3 regions of the Pseudomonas sp. TE6283 genome follow, and region 1 is predicted to be linked to each of the others. Evidence: predicted binding sites of a transcription regulator. Region 1 holds the regulator's gene; each other region holds the start of a gene.
The links. The regulator sigma-54, encoded in region 1, starts transcription at its own class of promoters, with help from an activator protein. The targets are predictions, from matches to a motif close to ANTGGCATNNANNTTGCTNT.
Positions count from the first base shown of each region.

Region 1 (2,202 bases):
CACAACGTTCGCGAGACCCTGGACATCTGCGAGACCGCCTACATCGTCAACGATGGCCAGCTGATCGCCGAAGGCGACGCCGAGACCATCCTGGCCAACCAGCTGGTCAAGGAAGTGTACCTGGGGCACGAGTTCCGACTCTGACCCCGGCCTGCCCGGAGCACTGGCGCAAGCGCCTGTTCGAGGCTTAAGTTGTTACAGTGCTCTAGGCAAACGCTGCAATTTCAGGCATACAACTTGCTTAAAATCGGCGCCCAGGCGCCCTCCGTGTAGTGGATGGCGCATGCGCGCCGGCAACAAGGTATCAAGCCCCAGCCATGAAACCATCGCTCGTCCTAAAAATGGGCCAGCAACTGACGATGACCCCGCAGTTGCAACAGGCCATCCGTCTGCTTCAGCTCTCCACCCTGGACCTCCAGCAGGAAATCCAGGAAGCGCTGGAGTCCAATCCGATGCTCGAACGTCAGGAAGACGGCGAGGACTTCGACAACAGCGACCCGATGGCGGACAACGCCGAGAACAAGCCGGCGGCCGAAGTCCAGGACAACAGTTTCCAGGAAACCAGTACCAGCAGCACCGCGGAAAACCTCGAAGACGGCGAATGGGCCGAGCGCATCCCCAACGAGCTGCCGGTCGACACCGCCTGGGAAGACATCTACCAGACCAGCGCCAGCAGCCTGCCGAGCAATGATGACGACGAGTGGGACTTCACCACCCGCACCTCGGTCGGCGAGAGCCTGCAGAGTCACCTGCTGTGGCAGCTCAACCTGGCACCGATGTCCGATACCGACCGCCTGATCGCCGTCACCCTGATCGACAGCATCAACGGCCAGGGCTACCTGGAAGACTCCCTCGAGGAGATCTGCGCAGGCTTCGACCCGGAACTCGACATCGAGCTGGACGAGGTCGAGGCGGTGCTGCACCGCATCCAGCAGTTCGAACCTGCCGGCATCGGCGCCCGTTCCCTCGGTGAATGCCTGCTGCTGCAACTGCGCCAACTGCCGGCCTCGACGCCTTGGATGGGTGAGGCCCAGCGCCTGGTCACCGACTTCATCGACCTGCTCGGCAGCCGCGACTACAGCCAGCTGATGCGCCGCATGAAGCTCAAGGAAGACGAGCTGCGCCAGGTCATCGAACTGGTGCAGACCCTCAACCCGCGCCCCGGCTCGCAGATCGAGTCCAGCGAACCCGAGTACGTCGTGCCCGACGTCATCGTGCGCAAGGACAGCGAGCGCTGGCTGGTCGAGCTCAACCAGGAAGCGGTACCGCGCCTGCGGGTCAACCCGCAGTACGCCGGCTTCGTTCGCCGCGCCGACACCAGCGCCGACAACACCTTCATGCGCAACCAGCTGCAGGAAGCGCGCTGGTTCATAAAGAGCCTGCAGAGCCGCAACGAGACGCTGATGAAGGTGGCGACGCAGATCGTCGAGCACCAGCGCGGCTTCCTCGACCATGGCGACGAGGCCATGAAGCCGCTGGTGCTGCACGATATCGCCGAGGCAGTGGGCATGCACGAGTCGACCATTTCCCGGGTGACCACGCAGAAATACATGCACACCCCGCGCGGCATCTACGAACTGAAATACTTTTTCTCCAGCCACGTGAGCACCGCCGAAGGCGGCGAATGCTCGTCCACGGCGATCCGCGCGATCATCAAGAAACTGGTGGCGGCGGAAAATCAGAAAAAGCCATTGAGTGACAGCAAGATCGCTGGTTTACTGGAGGCACAAGGCATCCAGGTAGCCCGTCGCACCGTCGCCAAGTACCGTGAATCGTTGGGCATCGCCCCATCGAGCGAGCGCAAGCGACTGATGTAGCCCCAGGATGTGCCACAGCGTTTCAGTGGCAGGTGCAAGACCTGCCTCTTTATGCACGGGCAACAAAGGAGAAGCTGTATGCAAGTCAACATCAGTGGACAGCATGTAGAAGTCACCCAACCACTGCGCGATTACGTGCTCGAGAAGCTCGCCCGCGTGGAGGGTCATTTCGACAAGATCACCAATGCGACGGTGATCATGAAGGTCGAGAAGCTGCAGCAGAAGGTGGAAGCCACACTCCAGATTCCCGGTGGCGAAGTCGTCGCCAACGCCGAACATCAAGACATGTACGCGGCAATCGACGCCCTGGCCGACAAACTCGATCGCCAACTGAAAAAACACAAGGAAAAACAGCAAAGCCTGCTGCAAGGCGCAGCCGCCCGCT
Region 1 covers NZ_JBSSDH010000003.1:191,824-194,025, reverse strand. Annotated here, with positions in the region: gene lptB (LPS export ABC transporter ATP-binding protein) at 1-144, shown strand, start outside; gene ACVWZ5_RS06365 (RNA polymerase factor sigma-54) at 318-1,817, shown strand; gene hpf (ribosome hibernation-promoting factor, HPF/YfiA family) at 1,896-2,202, shown strand, end outside.

Region 2 (2,202 bases), on a different contig from region 1:
TACGGAATACGGATCGAGGCGGAACGGTTGCGAGCCGAGTAGGCCAGCATTACCGGGGCTTCGAAACCTGGGACCAGACGCTTGTAGGAGTTGGTCGAAGGGTTGGTGAAGCCGTTCAGGGCCTTGCCGTGCTTGATGATGCCGCCGATGAAGTACAGGGCGGTATCGGACAGGCCGGCATAGCCTTCGCCGGAGAAGGTGTTCTTGCCGTCTTTCCAGATCGACATGTGCACGTGCATGCCCGAGCCGTTGTCGCCGTACAGAGGCTTGGGCATGAAGGTGGCGGTACGGCCGTAGGCGTCGGCAACGTTGTGCACGACGTACTTCAGGGCCTGCACTTCGTCAGCTTTCTTGACCAGGGTGTTGAACTTGACGCCGATCTCGTTCTGGCCGGCGGTCGCCACTTCGTGGTGGTGAACTTCGACGGTCTGGCCCATTTCTTCCAGGGCGTTGCACATGGCGGTGCGGATTTCGTGGTCGTGGTCGAACGGCGGAACCGGGAAGTAGCCGCCTTTCACGCCTGGACGGTGGCCCTTGTTGCCACCTTCGACGTCAGCGCCGGTCATCCACGAGCCTTGCTCGGAGAAGATCTTGAACATCGAGCCGGAGATGTCCGACTGGAACTTCACCTCGTCGAAGATGAAGAACTCAGGCTCTGGGCCGGCGAACACGGTGTCACCGATGCCGGTGCTCTTCAGGTACTCTTCGGCGCGCTTGGCGATGCCGCGCGGGTCGCGATCGTAGCCCTGCATGCTCGACGGATCGACGATATCGCAGGTGATGATCAGGGTCGGCTCTTCGGTGAACGGGTCCAGCACGGCGGTTTCGTCGACCGGCATCAGGATCATGTCGGAGGCTTCGATGCCTTTCCAGCCAGCGATGGAGGAACCGTCGAACATCTTGCCGACTTCGAAGAAGTCTTCGTCCAGGCCATCGCGCGCCGGCATGGTCACGTGATGCTGAATGCCCTTGGTGTCCGTGAAACGCAGATCAATCCACTTGACGTCATGATCTTTGATGAGTTGAACCGACTTCGACATGTTGTCCTCCGGATGGTCTAGGGCGCAGTTGGCCGCTGCCCTGGAAAAAGGGTGTCGCTGGGCGCGGATAGTCGGCCAAGCGTACCTGCCTCACAAGGGAGCAAATTGCATGCCAGTGCCCAAAAATGGCGAGCGTGGGATAAAAGGGGGCGTTGGCGGGCATTTCATGGAGATGTGGAGTGTAGGCTTGCACTCATAAGATGCGTTTTTGGGTGCTTCTGCACCATTATGGTGCTCTTGTGCCGGCGCGGGCCTTATCGCAGGGCAAGTCCGCTCCCACGCAGCAGGCCGACGAGGGGTGGTGCGGCCAACATAAATCGCACCTTCTGTACAAAAGTTGCTCAAACCTTGAGCGATTTCCGCTATAATTCGCGCCCCCTATTTTCGGCAGGCCCTGCGCGCGCTGTTAAACCAATGAAACTTATCGTCAAAGTCTTCCCTGAGATCACCATCAAGAGCCGGCCGGTGCGCAAGCGCTTCATCCGCCAGCTCGCCAAGAACATCCGCAACGTGCTCAAGGACCTTGATCCTGAGCTCGCGGTTGACGGTGTCTGGGATAATCTCGAGGTGGTCACCCGCGTCGAGGACGAGAAGATTCAGCGCGAGATGATCGAGCGCCTGTCCTGCACCCCGGGTATCACCCACTTCCTGCAGGTCGAGGAATACCCGCTGGGCGACTTCGACGACATTGTCGCCAAGTGCAAGCACCACTTTGGCCATCTGCTGGCCGGCAAGTACTTCGCCGTGCGCTGCAAGCGCGGCGGCCACCACGACTTCACCTCGATGGACGTCGACCGCTACGTCGGCAGCCAGTTGCGCCAGCAGTGCGGCGCTGCCGGCATCGAGCTGAAGAAGCCCGAAGTGCTGGTGCGCATCGAGATCCGCGACCAGCGCCTGTACGTGATCCACAATCAGCACAACGGCATCGGTGGTTATCCGCTGGGCGCCCTGGAACAGACCCTGGTGCTGATGTCCGGTGGCTTCGACTCCACCGTGGCGGCCTACCAGATGATGCGTCGCGGCCTGATGACGCACTTCTGCTTCTTCAACCTCGGTGGCCGCGCCCACGAACTGGGCGTGATGGAAGTGGCCCACTTCCTGTGGAAGAAGTACGGCAGCAGCCAGCGCGTGCTGTTCATCAGCGTGCCGTTCGAGGAAGTGG
Region 2 covers NZ_JBSSDH010000002.1:35,481-37,682, reverse strand. Annotated here, with positions in the region: gene glnA (type I glutamate--ammonia ligase) at 1-1,040, opposite strand, end outside; gene thiI (tRNA uracil 4-sulfurtransferase ThiI) at 1,455-2,202, shown strand, end outside.
Region 2: glnA (type I glutamate--ammonia ligase) is a predicted target of sigma-54. The motif match lies at 1,138-1,157, and genes of this name have one in related genera.

Region 3 (2,202 bases), 150 kb from region 1:
CGAGGAGTTGCTCGGCCTGATGCAGCTCGATGGCCAGGCCATGGTCGAGCTTGAAGGCCGCAAGCCAATGCCCCTGGGCCTGGCGCTGGAACGGCATCTGGACATTGCCCATGTCACGCCACGACAGCTCGAGGCGCTCAGCGAAAACGCGCCCTCTCTGCAGCAGCTGTTGCAGCCTGAATGCAAGACCGCGCTCAAGGACTGGCTGTGGGGCCGGCAACTGGCCGATGTGCTGCGCGAGTTCCCCCGGCAATGGCCAATGGCCCGCTGGCTGGCGCTACTCAAGCCCTTGCAGCCAAGGCTGTATTCGATCAGCTCAAGCCCCAAGGCGCATCCGGGGCAGGTGCACCTGACGGTGTCCACGGTGCGCTATGGCGAACGCAAGGGAGTCTGCTCGGCCTTTCTCGCCGACCGAGCGACGGACGTCGAAGTGGCCATCTTTGCACAACCATCGAAACACTTCCACCTGCCCGACGACGACGGCACGCCCATCGTCATGATCGGCCCCGGCACCGGCATCGCGCCCTTCCGGGCTTTCCTCGAAGAGCGCCAGGCACGCGCTGCAAGTGGCCGCAACTGGCTGTTCTTTGGTGAGCAGCACGAGGTACACGACTTCTACTATCGCGAGCAGTTGCTGGCCTGGGAAGCGCAGGGCCATGTACGCCTGAGCACCGCGTTCTCCCGCGACCAGCCGGAGAAGATCTATGTGCAGCAACGCCTGCTGGAACAGGGCGCCGAACTGTGGCGCTGGCTGCAGGACGGCGCGCATGTGTTTGTCTGCGGCGATGCCCAGCGCATGGCCCGGGATGTGGATGCGGCCTTGCGCCAGGTGGTGGCGCAGCACGGCGGCCTGGACGAGACCGCGGCAGCGGCCTATGTCGAAGGTTTGGGACGGGACAAGCGCTACCGGCGGGATGTGTATTGATGCACCACGGTGGTGAGGGCTGCACCCTGCTTGTGCGCCCGCACCACCTGGCCAGCACATGCCCAAAGCTGTAACCCTTGTGAAAGCGGGCTTGCCCCGCAATTAAAGGGAGCCTGGCACGCTCCCTGCTTCAAGCAATGCACAACAGCCCCAACGACCAACGGCGGTCAACAGGGGCCTCACACTGATGAGTACAGGCAAAGGCGCCTGGAGCTTCGGCTCCAGGCGCCTTTTTCGTTTTCCGTGATCGAGGATCGGCTATGCAGGCAACAGCGAACGGGGCACAACGAGCACGACTGGTCATCGTCGGCAATGGCATGGTCGGCCATCACTGCGTCGAGCAGCTGATCGAACGCGGCGCCACGGCACACTTCGAGCTGCATGTGTTCGGCCAGGAGCGCCAGCGCGCCTACGACCGGGTGCACCTGTCGGAGTATTTTACCGGTAGCTGCGCCGAGACCCTGGCCCTGTGCGCCCCGGACTACTACAGCCGCCACGGCGTGCACCTGCACCTGGGCGAGGCGGTGCTGGACATCGATCGCGAGCGCCGGGAACTGGTCACCGCCGAGGGCCGGCTGGGCTACGACCAACTGATCCTGGCCACCGGCTCCTACCCCTTCGTGCCGCCTATCGAAGGCTCCAGCGGCAACGCACGCCTGGTCTATCGCACCCTCGAGGACCTCGACACAATCCGCGCCGCTGCCACGGATGCCCGCCGTGGCGTGGTGGTCGGCGGCGGCCTGCTCGGCCTCGAGGCAGCCAACGCCCTCAAGTCCCTGGGCCTGGAGGCGCATGTGGTGGAATTCGCCCCGCGCCTGATGCCGGTACAGCTGGACAGCGAAGGCGGCGCGGCGCTCAAGGCGCGGATCGAGGCCCTGGGCGTGGGCGTGCACCTGTCCCGCGCGACCCAGTCGATCAGCGCTGGCGAGCAGTACCGCTACCGGATGAACTTCGACGGTGGCGAACACCTGGAGACCGATCTGATTGTCTTTTCCGCCGGCATCCGCCCACGGGACGCCCTGGGCCGGGCCTGTGGCCTGGAGATCGCCGCGCGCGGCGGCGTGGTGATCGACAGCCAGTGCAAGACCAGCGATCCACGGATCTTCGCCATCGGCGAGTGCGCGTCGTGGAACGGCAGCGTGTTCGGCCTGGTCGCCCCCGGCTACGCCATGGCGCGCAGCCTGGCCGCGCGGTTGCTGGGCGAGCCCGCGGACGACTTCACCGGCGCCGACATGTCGACCAAGCTCAAGCTGCTGGGTGTGGATGTCGGCTCGATC
Region 3 covers NZ_JBSSDH010000003.1:339,781-341,982, reverse strand. Annotated here, with positions in the region: gene ACVWZ5_RS07045 (molybdopterin-dependent oxidoreductase) at 1-925, shown strand, start outside; gene nirB (nitrite reductase large subunit NirB) at 1,186-2,202, shown strand, end outside.
Region 3: nirB (nitrite reductase large subunit NirB) is a predicted target of sigma-54. The motif match lies at 1,038-1,057, and genes of this name have one in related genera.